DNA from 3 places in the Shewanella sp. MSW genome. Region 1 is predicted to be linked to each of the others. Evidence: predicted binding sites of a transcription regulator. Region 1 holds the regulator's gene; each other region holds the start of a gene.

The links. Region 1 encodes sigma-54, which starts transcription at its own class of promoters, with help from an activator protein. Its sites were predicted from a motif close to GTTGGCACGNNNNTNGNNT; they were not measured.
Region 2: the regulator sigma-54 is predicted to act here: its motif matches at 1,909-1,927, upstream of AYI96_RS13005 (YggN family protein).
Region 3: the regulator sigma-54 is predicted to act here: its motif matches at 1,216-1,234, upstream of flgF (flagellar basal-body rod protein FlgF).

What each region holds. Positions count from the first base shown of each region.
Region 1 is NZ_LVDR01000003.1:340,465-347,062, forward strand. It holds gene kdsC (3-deoxy-manno-octulosonate-8-phosphatase KdsC) at 1-283, shown strand, start outside; gene lptC (LPS export ABC transporter periplasmic protein LptC) at 280-840, shown strand; gene lptA (lipopolysaccharide transport periplasmic protein LptA) at 827-1,360, shown strand; gene lptB (LPS export ABC transporter ATP-binding protein) at 1,357-2,085, shown strand; gene AYI96_RS04740 (RNA polymerase factor sigma-54) at 2,181-3,644, shown strand; gene hpf (ribosome hibernation promoting factor) at 3,676-3,963, shown strand; gene ptsN (PTS IIA-like nitrogen regulatory protein PtsN) at 3,966-4,409, shown strand; gene rapZ (RNase adapter RapZ) at 4,406-5,260, shown strand; gene AYI96_RS04760 (HPr family phosphocarrier protein) at 5,247-5,522, shown strand; gene mgtE (magnesium transporter) at 5,606-6,598, shown strand, end outside.
Region 2 is NZ_LVDR01000011.1:20,198-26,795, forward strand. It holds gene AYI96_RS13000 (LysR family transcriptional regulator) at 1-727, opposite strand, end outside; gene AYI96_RS13005 (YggN family protein) at 1,043-1,846, opposite strand; gene glsB (glutaminase B) at 4,149-5,063, opposite strand; gene AYI96_RS13015 (YggL family protein) at 5,063-5,386, opposite strand; gene trmB (tRNA (guanosine(46)-N7)-methyltransferase TrmB) at 5,409-6,125, opposite strand; gene mutY (A/G-specific adenine glycosylase) at 6,296-6,598, shown strand, end outside.
Region 3 is NZ_LVDR01000026.1:23,037-29,634, forward strand. It holds gene flgE (flagellar hook protein FlgE) at 1-1,105, shown strand, start outside; gene flgF (flagellar basal-body rod protein FlgF) at 1,271-2,014, shown strand; gene flgG (flagellar basal-body rod protein FlgG) at 2,026-2,814, shown strand; gene flgH (flagellar basal body L-ring protein FlgH) at 2,827-3,501, shown strand; gene AYI96_RS19465 (flagellar basal body P-ring protein FlgI) at 3,512-4,603, shown strand; gene flgJ (flagellar assembly peptidoglycan hydrolase FlgJ) at 4,629-5,639, shown strand; gene flgK (flagellar hook-associated protein FlgK) at 5,660-6,598, shown strand, end outside.

The sequences.
Region 1 (6,598 bases):
TTATCAAGGCATAGACAACAAGCTTGAGCCCTATGAGGCGCTGCTTAAACATTATGACCTCAAGCCTGAACAAGTGGCCTATATAGGTGACGACATTGTCGACCTGCCGGTGATGAAGCAAGTTGGACTGGCGGTTTGCGTGGCCGATGGCCATCCTTGGGTAAGGCAGCACTGCCACATGATCACCCAGATTACCGGCGGCCATGGTGCGCTGCGGGAGCTGGCGGATCTTATCCTGCTCAGTCAGGACAAATTTGAAAATGCCCACGGAATGAGTATATGAATAGGGTCACTCTGGCCATTATTTTGTTTTTCTCCACTGCACTTATCCTTTACTGGCAGGTGCAGAACAAGCGCAACGCCCAACAGAGCGAGGCGCCGGTGGATGTTGTGCGGCCGGACTTTGTCGCCGATGACCTGCGCTCAGTCAACTTTGACGAGCAGGGCAATGTCGCCAGCAGGGTCGCGGCGGCACACATGGAACACTATGAAGCCAATGAGAAGACCTTCTTCAACCAACCGGTTTATCTGGTCTATCCGGACAAGGGCGAAGCGCAGTGGCGCCTGTCTGCCAACGAGGGCAGGCTCAATCGCAAGAGTAACCGAGTGGTACTTGAAAATAATGTTATCATCGACGCCATTAGCCCCAATGAACCGATCCAGAGCCTGAAAACCAGTTATGTGGAGCTGGATCTGGACACCATGATCATGACCTCAGATCGCGAGATCCTGATCGAAGGCAGAGACTTTAATATCAAGGGATCCGGCCTGTATGCCGATCTCAACGCTCAGCAAGTAAAGCTGACCAGTCAGGTGAAAGGAACCTATGAAACCAAGTAAGCTTTTTATCGGTGCCCTCTTGTGCATCACAAGCCTGTCGGCGGTGGCCATTGAAGAAGATCTGCTGCAAAAAGTCGAGATCAGCGCCGCCAATCAGTTTGCCGATATCAAAAACAAGCGCGTGGTATACGGCGGGCCTGTCACAGTCACCCAGGGCAGTTTGAAGCTGCTGGCCGATGAACTCACGGCTTACACTGAGGACAAGAGTGGCGAGCGGATCCTGGTGGCCAAGGGCTCACCTGCCACCTATACCCAGAAGCTGGAAGATGGCCGTCAGGCCAGTGCCAAGGCCAAAGAGATCCACTACAACATAGACAGCCGCATCATGACCTTGATAGGTCAAGCCAAAGTGGAACAGGACGGCAGCGAAGTAACCGCCGAGAAGATAGTCTACGACATCAACAAGCAGCAGCTGGAAGCGGAAAGCAGCGGCAAAGGCCAAGATAGGGTAACCACTGTTATCCAGCCGGAAAACTATCAGGATCTCAATAAGAAAGAACAGCAGCAGGAGCCGCAATGACCAGCACCCTGACGGCACAAAACCTGGCAAAGAGTTACAAGAAGCGCAACGTAGTCAAAGATGTCAGCCTATCGGTCAATACCGGCCAGATCGTGGGGCTGCTGGGCCCCAACGGGGCGGGCAAGACGACTACCTTCTATATGGTGGTTGGCCTGGTGCAGAGTGACAAGGGCCGTATTTTCATTGACGACGACGAGCTGACCTTGGATCCCATGCACCTGCGTGCCCGTAAAGGCATAGGCTATCTGCCACAGGAAGCCAGTATTTTCCGCAAGCTGTCGGTACATGACAACATCATGGCCGTACTGCAAACCCGCAAAGAGCTCAACAGCGACGAGCGCGAGGAACAACTCGAACAGTTGCTGGAAGAATTCCACATTACCCACATACGTGACAGCCTGGGGATGTCCCTCTCCGGCGGTGAACGCCGCCGGGTGGAAATCGCCCGGGCATTGGCCGCCAATCCACAGTTCATTCTGCTGGATGAGCCGTTCGCCGGTGTGGATCCCATCTCAGTTATCGATATCAAGAAAATCATCGAACAGCTTAAGTCCCGCGGTTTGGGGGTGCTGATCACAGACCACAATGTTCGCGAAACGCTCGACGTTTGTGAGCGAGCCTACATTGTCAGCCATGGGCAGTTGATTGCCGAAGGCACACCCGCTGAAATCTTGGACAACCAGCAAGTGCGTGCTGTGTACTTAGGCGAACAATTCAGGCTATAGTTAGGATCATGTCATCCGGCGGCAATTCCGGGTATTATAGTTTGTTATTATTGAATTTTTTCCTTGAAAAATAACGAGTAGGGATTAGCGGTATAATGAAAGCGTCACTCCAGCTCAAATTGGGTCAACAGTTGACCATGACACCTCAGTTGCAGCAGGCAATTCGCCTGCTGCAACTGTCGTCCCTTGAGCTGCAGCAGGAAATCCAGGAAGCCTTGGAAGCCAACCCTCTGTTGGAGATGGCCGAGGACAACCAGGATGACGCTATCGACGACAACCACAAGGAAAACGACGCCGGCGAATTGAGCGTCAAGCAGGAAGATGGTTCCACGGTAGAAACCTCAGAGGCATTGAACAATGAGTCTATGCCGGATGAATTGCCTATGGATACCACCTGGGATGAAGTCTTTACCGCCGCCAGCGCCTCAGGGCCGGCTATGGGCCGTGAAGATGATATGCCCTTCCAGGGAGAAACCAGCGAAGGTCTCTATGAACACCTGGAATGGCAAAAAAACCTGACCCCGTTTTCCGATACCGACGACGCCATTGCCACCGCCATCATAGATGCCATCGACGAGCAGGGCTATCTAACCCAGAGCACTGAGGAGATCCTCGAAGCCATGGGCAACCCTGAGATTGAGCTCGATGAAGTCGAGGCGGTACTCAAGCGGATCCAGCACTTCGATCCCATCGGCATCGCCTCCAGAGATCTGCGCGAATGCCTGCTGATCCAATTGCAACAGTTCAACGCCGACACCCCGCATCTGGCCGACGCCCGCTTGTTGATTGACGAACATCTGGATCTCATCGCTACCCGCGACTTTCGCACCCTGATGCGTAAGACCAAGCTCAAGGAAGATCAACTGCGTGACGCCATCAACCTTATTCAGAGCCTCAATCCCCGCCCCGGTTTGCTGGTGCAGCCGATGGACGAGGAATATGTGATCCCGGATGTCAGCGTCTGGAAGAAGAGCGGCCGCTGGGTAGTGGAGCTCAATCCGGACTGTATGCCCAAACTCGGGATCAACCAACAGTATGCTGCCATGGCCCGTAGCGCCCGCAGCCAATCAGACAGCCAGTTTATTCGTGGTCATCTTCAGGAAGCCAAATGGTTTATCAAGAGCCTGGAGAGCCGCAACGATACCCTGCTCAAGGTGGCCAACTGCATAGTGCAGTTCCAGCAGGGATTTTTTGAATATGGTGAAGAGGCCATGAAACCCATGGTACTCAACGATATTGCCGAGGCGGTCGAGATGCATGAATCGACCATCTCCAGGGTCACCACTCAAAAGTATATGCATACCCCGAGGGGAATATTTGAATTGAAGTACTTCTTCTCCAGCCATGTCGGTACCGAAGATGGCGGAGAATGCTCTTCCACGGCGATCAGGGCTTTTATCAAGAAGCTCGTGGCAGCGGAAAACCAGAAGAAACCTTTGAGCGACAGCAAGATGGCACAACTTCTGGCAGAACAGGGAATCAACGTTGCAAGACGCACCATAGCCAAGTATCGCGAGGCTATGATGATACCACCGTCGAACCAGCGTAAGAGTTTATAAATCCACAGTTGGAAATTGGAGGAATCTTTCTATGCAAATCAACCTGACAGGACATCATATCGAGATCACCGACTCACTGCGTGACTATGTGGAAAGTAAGTTTTCGAAACTTGAACGCCATTTCGAACAGATCAATAATGTGCACGTTGTGCTCAATGTACAAAAACTGCAACAGATTGCCGAAGCCAAGATCAACCTCACAGGCGGCGAAGTCTATGCAACTTCTGAACATGCCGACATGTATGCCGCCATCGACGTTCTGATTGATAAATTGGATCGTCAGGTCATTAAACACAAAGAAAAGCTGACAAAACACTAACGATGGAACTGAGTACCATCCTGCGGCCGGAGTGCACTACCTGTGCCACTCCGGGCAGTAAGAAAAAGGTACTGGAGCTAATTAGCGATCTCGCCAGCGCCCAGTACCCCACCCTTTCCTCTCAAGCGATTTTTGAAAGCCTTTTGGCCCGCGAAAAGATGGGGAGCACAGGTATAGGTAATGGTATTGCGATTCCGCATGGCCGGCTGCCTGATATCACAGAGCCGATTGCCGTGCTGGTCAAATGCGAAGAGCCTATCGCCTTCGATGCCATAGACAACCAACCGGTGGACATACTGTTCGCCCTTCTGGTTCCCGCAGATCAATGCCAACAACATCTGAGTACCCTGTCTGCCATGGCTGAAAAGCTCAGCGACAAAGCAATACTCAAGCAGTTGCGTAAATCCCGCGATGAAACAGAACTCTATCAGGTGATCACAGGATGAAACTCGCTATAGTCTCAGGCCGCTCCGGTTCCGGAAAATCCGTTGCCCTCAGGGTACTGGAAGACCTGGGTTACTACTGTGTGGATAATCTGCCCCTGCCCATGATAGGCAGCCTGCTGGAAAACCTCCGAGGCAGCAATGATCTGGTCGCCATCAGCATAGATGTGCGCAACATGCCGGATCAGGAAAAAGTGCTGGAAAAACAGTTGGCAGCACTGCCGGAAAACACCCAACTGACCAGCTTCTTCCTCAACGCTTCCGATAAAGTACTCCTTAAACGCTACAGCGAAACCCGCAGATTACACCCCCTATCCAAGAGCACTGTCTCGCTGCAAGATGCCATCAAGCACGAAGGTAAGTTGCTGGAGCCTATGTCGAAACTGGTGGATCACTACATAGATACCTCGGCACTGAATATCTATGAACTCAGTGACAAAGTGCGAGAAATTCTGCTGGGCAGCGTCGACAAAGAGTTGGTGATCAACTTCGAATCGTTCGGCTTCAAGCACGGCATGCCCCAGGAAGCCGACTTCATGTTTGATGTGCGCTTTCTGCCCAACCCTCACTGGGAGCCGGCGCTCAGGCCACTGACCGGGCTGGATGAAGCTGTGCAGGAGTTTCTCAGCCGCCAGCCACTGGTGAACAAGTTTATCTGGCAGATAGAAAATCTATTGGAAACTTGGCTGCCGCACCTGGAACGCAACAACCGCAGTTACCTCACCATAGCCATAGGCTGCACCGGCGGCCAGCATAGATCTGTCTATGTCGCTGAGCAGCTCGCCAAGCGTTTTGGCAACAGCAAACACAAGGTACAGGCCCGTCACCGGGAGCTGAGTAATGGCAAAGGTTGAACGGGAAGTCACCATAGTCAATAAGCTGGGCCTGCATGCCCGCGCCGCCACTAAGCTGGCGGTGCTGGCCAGCGAGTTCGAAGCCGATATCACCCTGATCCAAGGCGAGAAAAAAGCCTCGGCCGCCAGTGTGCTTGGGCTCTTGATGCTGGAAACCGGCCAAGGCAAGAGTATTCGCCTCATCGCCGAAGGCCCGGATGCCGAACCCGCGATGGACGCTATCTGCGCCCTGATCAACGCCCGTTTCGACGAAGCCAGCTAAAGCCTTAGCGCTGCACTCTTTGTTTCTATAACACCCCAGTCTTGAGGTAACATATCCTCGCTTTGCATCACAGGGGGAACTGCATGCCAATAGAAGCGCTCGACCAAGAGCTGACAGAACAACGTCTTACTCAACTAAACCAAGCTCTTAGCAGTGGTATGTTCGTGCATGTGCGCGACATGCTGCAGCGAATGACGGCTTCGGATATCGCCTTTATTCTCGAATCTTCACCGCCGCGTACCCGTCAGGTACTCTGGCAACTGGTGGATCAGGAGCAGAGCGGCGAGATCCTCGAAGAGCTGGGTGAGGATATGAAAGACCAGCTGATCAGCCTTATGAGTCCTGAGCGTTTGGCGCGGGCGACCGCGGGTATGGATACCGATGACCTGGCCTATGTGCTGCGAAGCCTTCCCGATACCCTCTACAAGCAGGTACTGCACTCCATGAGTGCCCAGGACAGGGCCAGGGTCGAACAGGCGCTCTCTTATCCGGAAGACAGCGCCGGTAGTCTGATGAACACAGATACCGTGACCCTGAGGCCTGACGTCAATGTCGATGTGGTGCTGCGTTATCTGCGCCAAAGGGGCGAGCTGCCCGAAGCCACAGATACCCTCTACGTGGTAGATAGACGCGATATTTTGCTCGGTGGCGTCAAGCTCTCCAGCCTGCTAACCTGTAATCCCACCGCCGGGATCCGCAGCATAATGGATCCCGAACTTGAGAGCATTCCCGTCACCATGCCGGACAATGAAGTGGCCCAACTGTTTGAACGCCACGACTGGGTCTCGGCGCCAGTGGTCGACAGCGAAGGCCATCTGCTTGGGCGGATCACCATTGATGACGTGGTGGACGTTATCCGAGAAGACGCCGAACACTCCATGATGGGTATGGCGGGGATGGACGATGATGAAGACACCTTCGGCCCCGTGTTCAAGAGTGCCTTTCGCCGCTCCCTATGGTTGACCTTCAACCTGTTTGCCGCCCTGCTGGCCGCCTCGGTCAGCAATATGTTTGAAGGCACGCTGGAAAAATTTGCCACTATAGCAATTCTGATGACCATAGTGCCCAGCATGGGC
Region 2 (6,598 bases), on a different contig from region 1:
TGGCGAGATAAACCACCCCAAGCCCACTGACAGCGGCAGACTTGAGCGCCGGCGCATTGTCGACTCTGAAATTACCCGAAACCCCTATCTCACAGTAGTCATCGCCCTTCTTGAATTGCCAAACGCTGTGCTCATGCCATTCACCGTGGTAAACCAAACAGTTGTGCTCCACCAGCTGCTCCGGACGGGCCGGCATACCGTGAGCTGCAACATACCCGGGGGATGCCACCAGCAGGAACTGACACTTCATCAGCGGGCGAGCCACCATTCCCAGAGGCAGTTGCTCTGACATGGTCAGCAGCAGATCCAGGCCTTCACTGACCACATCAACCTTATGGTCCAACAGGCTCACCTGCAGCTCGAGATCCGGATGACGGGTCATAAACTCGGGCAGTGCCGGAATAATATGCATGGTGCCGAATGACTGGGAGATACCTACCTTGAGCACGCCTCGGGTGGCATCATTGAGGTTGTGCACACTGGCCACCGCCTGATCCGCATCCCGGAGCAGTTCTTCCCCCTGCACATACAGCAGATTACCGGCTTCGGTGAGGCTTAAGCTACGGGTCGTTCGCTGGATCAACTGGATCCCGAGTTTATGTTCAAGATCGGCAACCTGGGTACTGACCTTGGATTTGGATATTCCAAGCCTACGCGCCGCCGCACTGAAGCTGCCGGCACGGGCGACATGAGTGAAAATAGCGATAGGTTCTAACAGTTCTAACATGAAAGTCGCCTTAAGCCGTTTACAACACTGGTAAAAGCTTTCCTGGAAAAGCGACGGGCCTCACCGTCAAGACCCCAAAATGGGGTGTGGGCTGCCGGGTTTTGGAAAGCGCACTGGGTAGAGTCACTGAGTCCTGACTTGGGTGTCAGTTTTATTATTTTTGCGAAGTATACCAATTCTTTGTTATTGACTCTAACCCAAGGATAGCCTTGAGCCAAAAAAACCGCCGCAGTGATGACATAATCGACAGACAATCAATAAAAAACCCCTGTATCAAGGGAGGGGAAGATACAGGGGGAATCACCAGCTTAAATCTTATTGCTGCAGTTCAACCTTGCCGGACAGTACCTGGAATTCGCCCAGCTCAGGGATCTGCTTGCGTAACTTGTCTTCCAGCACCAGCAAACGTTGGAAGTTGTCGCAAAGCGCGTCGGCTCTCTGCTCCATCTCCTGGGCACGAGACTCCATTTGCACTTCAATATCCTTGCCCATCTTTTCCATCTTCTGGCTGAAGGCATTGATCTTCTCATCAAAGGTTTCGCCCTCACCTGACATCATGGCGCTGCCCATGGCCATCATCAAACTGCCTAGCGACTGCTGCACCAGTTGCTCTATCTCTTTGGAAAACTCATCACCAAAGGCGTTTTCCAACGACTCTTCAGTGGCCCCGAGGAAGTACTGGTCACCATTGCGATGAGCCACTTCATAGACTCTCTGTTGCAGACTGCCCATAGTTTCATCCAACTTGGCAGCGGCGGCATCCCCCAAGAGTGGTGTCAGGGCCATGCTCACGGCCTCGCTCGCCATGGTGACGGCATCTTCCACCAAAGAGATGACTTCGGGTAACTGCTGAGCCATGGCATCCGAGTACTCGTTGACAAGCTTGCTCTGCTCGGCATTCAAGACCACTTCTTCACCTTCCACATAGAGGCGGCCCGGCTCAATTCGATAGTGTTCTTTCCCTTGATTACTGACACTCAGCTTCTTGGGTTCCAGTGAGATGTCGTAGTTGAGCGACATCTCGCATTGCTCATCTCTTGGCTCAAAGTTGATCGCCATAGCAGGCGCCGCCGCAAACAGTGCACACACCAAAGATATTCCACCAATCGCTTGTTTCATTCTGTCTTCCCTCTCGTTTTAATCTGCCGAGTAAACTTGATTACCGCTTATGGCTCAGAATAAAGCAGACTTTGTGCCAAAGTTATAATTAACTGATATTAAAAGAATTAATATCAAGAAAGGCAGCAAAATATGAAAATCCACCATCTACGAGTGGCAAATTTTGCCAACTTGTAGCCGTTATGATGAATAAGACACAAGAAACCAAAGAAAGGTTTAACAGGGAATACTCAGGATGGCCTAGACTATTCCCTTTCTTCACTGCATTCGGGATTAAAAGCCATAATAGCCGCTGCGCCAGCAGCTTAAATTCGTGGAGCAAGTGCATCCATGCACAAGGGCCAGGTCGCCCCTTCGAACCAATTGGCAACAATGCCAGCGACGGCTCCAAAGGGGAGTCGGTGCAATTCTGTGAGAGCTAACTTGTTTGAAGCGACCTATATGCCCGCAGACATACACCTCATTTTCAGGCACAAGCGGAACTGTGACCTTCCGAGCCAGGGATGGCGAGGCAGAGCTTACAGGGATGTACTTGCAGCGAGTCACAGGATCGCCTGTGCGAAAGCGCACCGCAGGTGATGGGCTGCAACTTAGATTACAGCTAACACCAAGTTTATTGGTGAGATTTGGTTCAAAGCCATGATAGCCCCTGTGCCAGCGGCCTAAAGTCGTGGAGCTTCGAGCGGGGTCGGTGTAATTCTGTGAGAATGGAGTAGCTTGAAACATCTGAAGTGTCCGCAGACATACACCTCATTTTCAGGCACAGGCGGAACTGTGACCTTCCGAGCCAGGGATGGCGAGGCAGAGCTTACAGGGATGTACTCGCAGCGAGTCACAGGATCGCCTGTGCGAAAGCGCACCGCAGGTGATGGGCTGCAACTTAGATTACAGCTAACACCAAGTTTATTGGTGAGATTTGGTTCAAAGCCATGATAGCCCCTGTGCCAGCGGCCTAAAGTCGTGGAGCAAATGCATCCATGTACAACGGCCAGTTCGCCATCCCTGGCTCTCGCTCGTAGCCAGTCGCTACGCTACACTCGCCAAACCACACCGGGCAAGGGGCTTTGCTTGTCCAAAGCCCCTTGCATCCCCAAGGACACCCCGACGTAGCCGAAATTCCCGCTGGCTTATGAAACAAATTGGCTACACTCAGGACTCGCCAAATGCATCCATACATAACGGCCAGCTCGCCTTCCTTGGCTCGCGCTCATGAACTTGTCGCTTCGCAACATTCGCCTTGCTCGACCTTCGAGCCTCGACATCCCTGTCTCGGCGCAACAACACCCGCGGCGGCTCCGAAGGGGAGTCGGTGCAATTCTGTAAGAGCTAACTTGTTTGAAGCGACCTATATGCCCGCAGACATACACCTCATTTTCAGGCACAGGCGGAACTGTGACCTTCCGAGCCAGGGATGGCGAGGCAGAGCTTACAGGGACGTACTTGCAGCGAGTCACAGGATCGCCTGTGCGAAAGCGCACCGCAGGTGATGGGCTACAACTTAGATTACAGCTAACACCAGGTTTATTGGTGAGATTTAGTTCAAAGCCATGATAGCCGCTGTACCAGCGGCCTAAAGTCGTGGAGCAAGTGCATCCATGCACAACTGCCAGTTCGCCATCCCTGGCTCTCGCTCGTAAGCATGTCGCTATGCGACACTCACCGCCCCACACCCGACCAAGAAGGGATCAACAGCAATCCCCTCTTGGATCTCCCTTGCCGCCCCACACGGTGTCGAAAGCCCCTCGGCCTAATGGCGCAAATAACTACCGCTTCAGACGCTCCGAGTCACATCCATGTGACTCTGACCCAGCTCAACATCCTGTCTCGCGCTCGTTAGCTCGTCGCTAGGCGACACTCGCCCCTGATTCGACTGTCGCTGCTTCGGCATCCAAATCCTTCCATGGATAAAGGCCAGCTCGCCTTCCTTGGCTCGCGCTCATAAGCACACTCGCCACCGGCGAGCATTCGCCCTCAGCCACGTTATTTGCGCCAACGGCTTTCGGCGACACCGAGGGGAATTTGGTGCAATTCTGCAATCATAGCGTTGCTTGAAATTGCTTATATACCCACAGATATACGCCTATTTCCCAGGCACAGGTGGAACTGTCACCTTCCGAGCCAGGGATGGCGAGGCCGTTCTCGGACGTCCTGTCCTTCACTGCATTCAGGCTTCCTGCCTATCCGTACCGCAGGTGATGGGCTACATAGTGGCCGGAAAACCGGCAAGCGCCTAATGTGCAACTTTAGGCTGAAAACTATGGTATGGCGTAAAAACAAAGGCAGCGGAATGCTGCCTTTGGGATCAGAAGATTGAGCGGCCAACGGCCAGCCTGAGTTGCTCCAGCGCTGCCGTTCCGGCGAGTGAGTTGCCGCTGCGGTCAAGCTCAGGCGACCAGACACAGATGGACATGTCACCGGGGATCACCGCGATTATGCCACCACCGACTCCACTCTTGCCCGGCATGCCGACCCGGTAGGCAAACTCACCGGCGCCATCATAAAGCCCGGATGTAGCCAAAAGTGCATTGAGTCTGCGGCTCTGCAGCGGTGATATCAGCGCTTTGCCATCCAATGCCTTACCGCCTTGGACCAGATACATCATAGCCCGGGAAAGATCGGCGCAGCTCATTTTCAAGGCGCAGTAATGGAAATAGCTTCGCAGCACAGTATCCACATCATTGTTGAAGTTACCGAAGGACTTCATCAGATAGGCAATGGCAGCATTGCGGGCACTGTGCTGATACTCGGAATCGGCCACCACCTTGTCGTAGCAGATATGCGGATTACCCGCCAAACGGCGAACCACTTCCAGCATTCTGTGCTTGGGCGCTCCGAGGCGACTCTGCAGCAAGTCGGCGATGACCAGTGCCCCGGCATTGATAAAGGGATTACGGGGAATGCCGCGCTCCAACTCCACCTGCACTAAAGAATTAAATGAGTGACCCGACGGCTCTTTGCCTACCCGGCTCCAGATTTCGCTTTCTTCATAGAGTGTCAGCGCCAATGTCAGGCTGAACACTTTGGAAATACTTTGAATGGAAAAAGGCTCTAAATAATCCCCTGCCCCCACTGTGGTGCCGTCGGCCATGGTAACGGCAATCCCCAGCTTGTTGGCATTGACCCGGGCAAGGGCCGGAATATAATCCGCCACCTTACCCTGGCCAATCAGAGGGCGAACCCTGTCGAGCACCTGCTCAAGCAAGGCCTCGTCCGGGATTAGCTCCACCAAATGTCGTACAGCTCAGTGACTTCCAACTCGCTGATTGGCTGAGCTTCCCAGAATGCCTTGACTGCGCTTCTGTCATCTTCGGTGCACTTGCCAATTCTTTGGGTGGCAATAATGCCTTCCCACTCTCTGTGGCCACCACCGTGGAAGCCCAAGCCTCTAGGTTCTATAACTTCATCAATAAAACGGTCGACCAGGGCATCTATCTGTTCCTCCGACACAGAGTCGGCAAAGCGCCAACTAACGTCAAATCCCAACTCCTGGAATTCATCAACACGCAACTTCTTGCGCAAACGACGACTGCGAATAGCCATACTGCTTCTCCCTCAGGTGTAATTACTCTGTACGTTCGAACATCAGATCCCAAACACCGTGACCCAGGCGCTGGCCGCGGGCCTCGAACTTGGTCAACGGACGATAATCCGGCCGTGGCACTACAGTGCCATCGCTGGAAAGGTTGCGATAGCCGGGGGCGGCATTCATCACTTCCAGCATGTGTTCGCTGTAGTTTTCCCAATCGGTAGCCATGTGGAACACACCACCAATTTTCAGTTTACGGCGCACCAACTCGGCAAAGGCCGGCTGCACTATGCGGCGCTTGTGGTGGCGTTTCTTGTGCCATGGGTCGGGAAAAAACAGCTGCAGCCGCGCCAGAGAATTATCGGCAATGGCATGCTCCAGCACTTCCATGGCATCGTGATGGAATACTCTCAGGTTAGTGACTCCGGCTTCGCCGGCATCGGCAAGACAGGCGCCCACACCAGGCTTATGCACTTCGATACCGATAAAGTTAAGCTCGGGGGCTTCCTTGGCCATGGTCACCAGAGAGGCGCCCATACCAAAACCTATCTCCAGCACTGTATCTGCCTCACGGGCAAAGACGGCGTTCAAATCCAGAGGCTCGGGGGAATAATCCAGCCCCATGCTGCCCCAATGCGCTTCCAAGGCCTGGGCCTGGCCCTTGGTGAGGCGCCCCTCACGCAGCACAAAGCTTCTTACTTTGCGCAGATACTTGCCTTCTTCGTTAAACTCGGCCGTTGTGACTTCGCTCATTTTTGCCCCTAGAGAGGTGTGAAAAAGAAGGGCATTATCCAAAGTTCACCATACAGTGCAAGCCCTGATGCTGAAAAAGTATACCAACAATCCACAAGAACGAAATAAGTCAATCATTTGGGGGGATCAATCTCCTTGTTTCGCCCCTTGGCTACGGCTACACTGCGCCGATGAACAAAACAGCCTCTTTCGCAGAACGTATCGTAAAATGGTACGACTTGAATGGTCGCAAGACTCTGCCATGGCAACAGCAAAAGACCCCATACAAAGTATGGATTTCTGAAATCATGTTGCAGCAGACCCAGGTCGCGACCGTTATCCCCTACTTCCAAAAATTCATTACCCGTTTCCCCGATGTTGTCAGCCTGGCCAATGCCGACATAGACGAAGTGCTGCATCTGTGGACAGGTCTGGGCTATTACGCCCGCGCCCGTAACCTGCACAAGGCCGCCATCAAGGTGCGTGATGAGTTC
Region 3 (6,598 bases), on a different contig from region 1:
TGGTGGTTTCTTCGTGACATCATCCAGTGTCGGCAGTCAGGATTACTCTTTCACCCGCGCCGGAGCTTTTAAGCGTGATGACAACGGCTTTTTGGTCGATGCTGCCGGTAATTATCTGCAGAGCTTCCCGGTCGATAAAGATGGTAACTCCACTTCTGTGAGTCTGACTACCACCAAGCCGGTGCAGATCCCGGATACTGCCGGTAGCCCGCAGAAAACCAACAATGTTGGCATTAGCATGAACCTGGACTCCACTCAAGAAACTAAAGATCCGGCGCTGTTTGACCCATCCAAGTCAGATACTTTTAATAACTCCACTGCAGTGACCATTTATGACTCTTTGGGTAACTCCCACACTTTGACCACTTATTTTGTGCGTCCGGAAAATGGTGCTCATACCGGTGAGAGTAACTGGGTGGCCTACTACGCCATTGACGACAAGCCGGTCAATCTGGGCGGCGGCGCCGGAACCTACAACACGGACACTAACGGTGACGGTACTGCGGATGGTACAGGCACAGCACAAACTGCAGGTGGCTGGACTGGTGCCGTGCTTAAGTTCAACGATGTCGGCGGTTATATAGGTTCCGATCCTGCGGTGATCACCACAGAGCAGTTGGGGGTTGGTGGGGCCAACGTTCTTGGTCCTGCTGCTGACGGCACTCAAGCGATAACCATAGATTTCAACAATCCGACCCAGTTCTCGGAAAAGTTCAACGCCACGGAATTGACGCAGGATGGTGTAACAGTGGGCCGTTTGACTAATGTGGAAGTGGGTACAGATGGTTTGATCTCTGCTAAGTATAGCAATGGCTCAACAGTGCCTCTGGCACGGGTGGCGTTGGCACGCTTCTCCAATGAGCAGGGACTGAGCCAGGTGGGCAACACCTCCTGGAAAGCCAGCCTGGATTCAGGCGCGGCGCTGGCCGGTGAGGCCAACAGCGGTGTGTTTGGCAGTATCCGTTCATCAACACTGGAGCAATCCAACGTCGACCTGACCACTGAGTTGGTGGACCTGATTTCGGCCCAACGTAACTTCCAGGCCAACTCCCGTACTTTGGAAGTGAACAATACACTACAGCAAACCGTGCTGCAGATCCGCTAAGCCTTCCTGCGCAAGACATTGCCGCCCGGCAATGTCTTGCCGCATCTTTGTCTATTAACTCCCAAGTCACTGAAGTTCTTCTGCTGTCCTTGTGCTCAACTGCTCATTTTATTGGCACGATGTTTGCTTTTACCTGAATAGGTAAAAAGATTGACGGAGCAGCAGGTGGACAAACTTCTCTATGTCGCCATGACTGGCGCCAAACAAAACATGAATGCGCTGGCGGTTAGGGGTAACAACCTGGCCAATGCCAACACAGATGGTTTCAAGTCCGACATGGCTCAGGCCCGTGCGATGCAAGCCTTCGGTGAGGGCTTGCCGACCCGGGTGTTCGCCATGACAGAGTCGCCCTCGGCCAACTTTCAGTCCGGCCCTATCAAATCGACCGGACGGGATCTGGATATTGCCATCAAAGATCAAGGCTGGATTGCGGTGCAGGCCGCCGATGGCAGTGAGGCCTATACCCGCTCCGGTAGTCTGAGTTTTGACACTACAGGTTTGCTGCGTAACGACAGGGGCAACCCGGTAATGGGTGATAACGGCCCGATAGTGCTGCCGCTGCCGATAGACAAAATTCAGGTTGCCACAGACGGCACTATTTCTATTCGTCCTCAAGGCGCAACCGCCGAGGTGATAGAGGAGGTGGGTCGCATCAAGTTGGTTAACCCGGGCAATCAGAACCTGATGCGCGGTGAAGATGGCTTGTTCCGTACCCTGGATGGCAATCCGGCCGCCGCCGATCCCTTTGTCAATGTGGAAAGCGGCGCCGTGGAAGGCAGTAATGTCAATGCCGTGGATGAGATGGTCAACCTGATTGAGCTGCAACGTCAGTTTGAGCTGCAGGTAAAAATGATGAAAACCGCAGAAGAGAACGACAAGTCGTCCGCTTCACTGATGCGCATTAGCTAGGAGTAATTGATATGCATCCCGCGTTATGGATAAGTAAGACTGGGTTAGATGCCCAGCAAACGGACATCTCGGTGATTTCAAATAACGTCGCTAATGCCAGCACCATAGGCTACAAGAAGGGCCGGGCGATATTTGAAGACTTACTGTACCAGACAGTCAATCAGGCCGGCGGTATCAGCGCCTCCAACACCAAGTTGCCCAATGGCCTTAACCTGGGCGCAGGTACCAAGGTCGTGGCCACCCAGAAAATTTTCTCCCAGGGTAACCTGCAAACCACTGATAACGCGCTGGACATGATGATTGAAGGTCCGGGATTCTTTGAAATCCAACTGCCGGACGGCACCACAGCCTACACTCGTAACGGCCAGTTCAGTTTGGATGATACCGGCCAGATAGTGACTTCCGGCGCCGGCTATGTGTTGCAGCCTGCCATTACCATTCCGGACGATGCCACCAGTATTACCGTTTCCGCCGAAGGCGAAGTATCGGTTAAAACCCCGGGCGCCGCCGAAAACCAGGTGGTCGGGCAGTTGACCATCTCTGATTTCATCAATCCGTCCGGCCTGGATCCCATAGGGCAAAACCTCTATCTGGAGACGGGCGCCAGCGGTACCCCAATTCAGGGGACTGCCTCACTGGATGGATTGGGCTCTATTCGTCAGGGATCGCTGGAAACTTCCAACGTTAATGTGACCGAAGAGCTGGTCAATCTGATTGAAAGTCAGCGGATTTATGAAATGAACTCCAAGGTTATCTCAGCCGTAGACCAGATGCTGGCCTATGTGAACCAGAATCTGTGATGAGGTGATGTGATGAAACCCTTATTCCTTATCATTCCGGCTTTATTTCTGGGGGCTTGCAGCTCTACCCAGAACAAACCGATAGCCGATGATCCCTATTTTGCGCCTGTGTATCCTGAAGCGCCGCCGACCCGAATCGCACCGACCGGCTCTATCTATCAGGACAGCCAGGCATCTTCACTTTATTCGGATCTGCGGGCGCACAGGGTAGGGGACATCATCACTGTTGTGTTGGTGGAGTCGACCCAAGCGAAAAAGAGCGTCGGCAACAAGATCAAAAAAGGCTCGGACATGTCAGTGAACCCGCTCTACATGGGCGGCAACAATGTCACCATCAAGGGCAACCCGTTGGATTTTCGCTACGGCGACAGCATGGATACCAATCGCGAGGCCGATGCCGATCAGAGTAACAGTCTCTCCGGGCAGATCTCGGCCAACGTGATGCAGGTGCTGGGCAATGGCAACCTGGTTATTCGCGGTGAAAAGTGGATCACCATCAATAATGGCGACGAATTTATTCGGGTAACCGGCATTATTCGGCCGCAGGATATTACCCCTGAAAACACCATAGATTCGCCCAAAGTCGCCAATGCCCGTATTCAGTACAGCGGTACCGGCACTTTTGCCGAGTCGCAAAAGGTGGGCTGGCTGAGCCAGTTCTTCCTCTCTGACTGGTGGCCTTTCTGAGGATAAGCTCATGAAAATAAAATTAATCATGGCACTTGCCTGTTTGCTGGTTTCGCTGCCGGGGCAGGCCGAGCGCATCAAGGATATCGCCGATATCCAAGGGGTCAGGGACAACCAGTTGATAGGCTACGGCCTGGTGGTGGGGTTGCCGGGAACCGGGGAGAAGACCCGTTACACTGAGCAGACCTTCAAGACCATGTTGAAGAATTTTGGCATCAATCTGCCGGATAACTTCAGGCCCAAGATAAAGAATATTGCCGTGGTGGCTGTGCATGCCGATATGCCGCCATTTATCAAGCCGGGACAAACCCTGGATGTGACTGTATCGAGTCTTGGGGAAGCCAAGAGCCTGCGCGGCGGTACCCTTCTGCAGACTTTCCTCAAAGGGGTGGATGGCAATGTTTACGCCATCGCCCAGGGGAGTCTGGTGGTCAGCGGCTTCAGTGCCGAGGGGCTGGATGGTTCCAAGGTTATCCAGAACACGCCAACTGTGGGCCGCATTCCCAACGGCGGCATAGTCGAGCGTGAAGTGGCCAGCCCCTTCGGTAATGGCGATCACTTGACTTTTAACCTGCACCGAGCCGATTTCTCCACCGCAAAGCGTACCGCTGATGCTATTAACGGCTTACTCGGCCCGGGTATGGCGCGGGCGCTCGATGCTTCTTCCATTCAGGTCAGCGCCCCCAGAGATGTGTCGCAGCGGGTATCTTTCCTGGCCACCCTGGAAAATATTCAGGTTGAGCCTGCCGATGAATCGGCCAAGGTGATAGTCAACTCCCGCACCGGCACCATAGTGGTGGGTAAGGACGTCAAACTCTTGCCAGCGGCTGTGACCCATGGCGGCCTTACCGTCACCATTGCCGAAGCAACTCAGGTTTCTCAACCCAATGCCCTGGCCGGCGGCCAGACTGCGGTGACCAGCAACAGCACCATAGATGTGGCTCAGGACAACCGGCGTATGTTTATGTTCAACCCGGGCACTTCCCTCGATGAGTTGGTGCGGGCGGTGAATATGGTGGGCGCGGCGCCATCGGATGTGTTGGCAATCCTCGAAGCCTTAAAGATGGCAGGGGCTTTGCATGGTGAACTCATCATCATCTGATTAATGGCACATTGGTTTATCGACTATGAACAAAATGGCTGATGCTTCGCAATTTCTGGATCTCGGTGGGCTGGACAAGCTCAGAGCCCAGGCGCAGCAGGATCAAAAAGCAGCGCTTAAAGAAGTCGCGCAGCAGTTTGAAGGCATCTTTGTGCAGATGTTGATGAAAAGCATGCGAGATGCCAACGCGATATTTGAATCCGACAGCCCGATGAACAGTCAGTACACCAAGTTCTACGAGCAGATGCACGATCAGCAGATGTCGGTGGAGCTGTCCTCCAAAGGCATGCTGGGGCTGGCGGATCTCATGGTGCAGCAGTTGTCACCGGAAAATTCCGGCATTACCCCGGCCTCAGTGCTCCGCGGCGATGTCGATAACCGCAATGTCACGGCTTTGAACGGCGGCCAGACAGAGAAGATATCCGGTGTTGAAGCGACTGCGGCCAAAGCATCCGCGCTGCCAAGCAGTGACAGTCTGCAGCAGGTATTGAGCGGCAAAGTATTGCCGTCATGGCGGCAGGCGCGGCCGGCAATCGGCAGTCAGGAAGAGTTTGTCAGACAGCTTTATCCTCATGCCAAGGTTGCCGCCGATGCCTTGGGGACTCAACCCGAAGTCTTGCTGGCGCAATCGGCGTTGGAGACAGGTTGGGGCCAGAAAATGGTCCGTGGTCATAAAGGTGAGTCCAGCAACAACCTGTTCAATATCAAGGCCGACAGACGTTGGCAGGGTGAGAAAGCGGCGGTGTCGACCCTGGAATATGAGCAGGGCACAGCTGTGCGGCAAAAGGCCGACTTTCGGGTGTACGACAGTTTTGAGCAGAGCTTTGATGATTTTGTCAGCTTTATTTCCGATAACGATCGTTACAGCCAGGCGCGCAAGATGGCCGCTAATCCCGACGAGTTTATTAAGGCACTGGCCGAGGCGGGATACGCCACGGATCCTCAATATGCCAACAAGGTGATGAAAGTGCTGGATACCATCAAGGCCGATTTTGGTCAGTTGTTGCAGGAGTTCGGCTCAAAGCCGGGCCAGTAAAGGTGCAGGAGCGATAACCCATGTCTATGGATCTGTTCAATATAGCCCGCAGTGGGATCCTGGCTGCCCAATCACAATTAGGGGTGACCAGTAACAATATTGCCAACGTCAATACCGAAGGCTATCACCGCCAGGTGGCTATTCAGGGCAGCTCCACCTCAATGCGTCTTGGCAATAACTTCTATGGCACAGGTACTTATGTGCAGGATGTAAAGCGTATCTACAATGATTATGCTGCCAGAGAGCTGCGTATCGGTCAGACAGGGCTCAGTGCTGCCGAGGCCAGCTACACCAAGCTCAGCGGGCTTGACCAGCTGTTTTCCCAAATAGGCAAGGCGGTGCCTGCCTCATTGAATGACTTTTTCTCCGGCCTCAACAGTCTGGCTGACCTGCCAGCGGATCTGGGGATCCGCGGCTCTGTGCTCAATTCGGCTTCACAACTGGCGCAGAATCTCAATCAAATGCAGAGTCATCTGACAGGTCAGGTGCAGCAAACCAATGATCAGATTGAAAGCATTACCACCAGGATCAATGAGATCAGTAAAGAGATGGCGCAGATCAATCTTGAACTGATGAAGTCACCCGGTAACGATGCGCAGCTGTTGGATAAGCAAGATGCGCTGATTAAAGAGTTAAGCCAGTACGCCGAAGTCAATGTGATCCCGCTGGAAAACGGTGCCCGCTCCATCATGCTGGGCAGCTCTTTTATGTTGGTATCCGGTGAAGTGGCCATGACCATGGGCATGACCGCAGGTGACCCCTTCCCCAATGAGCCAGAGCTGACCTATAGCCTCGGGGGCAACGAGTTGAAGGCTGACCCCGCCAAGCTTGGGGGGCAACTGGGCGCCTTATTTGATTTTCGTGACAACACCCTGATGCCCGCCAGTCATGAGCTGGGGCAGTTGGCGCTGGGAATTGCCGATGCTTTTAACGAGATGCAGTCCCAGGGTTTTGATCTC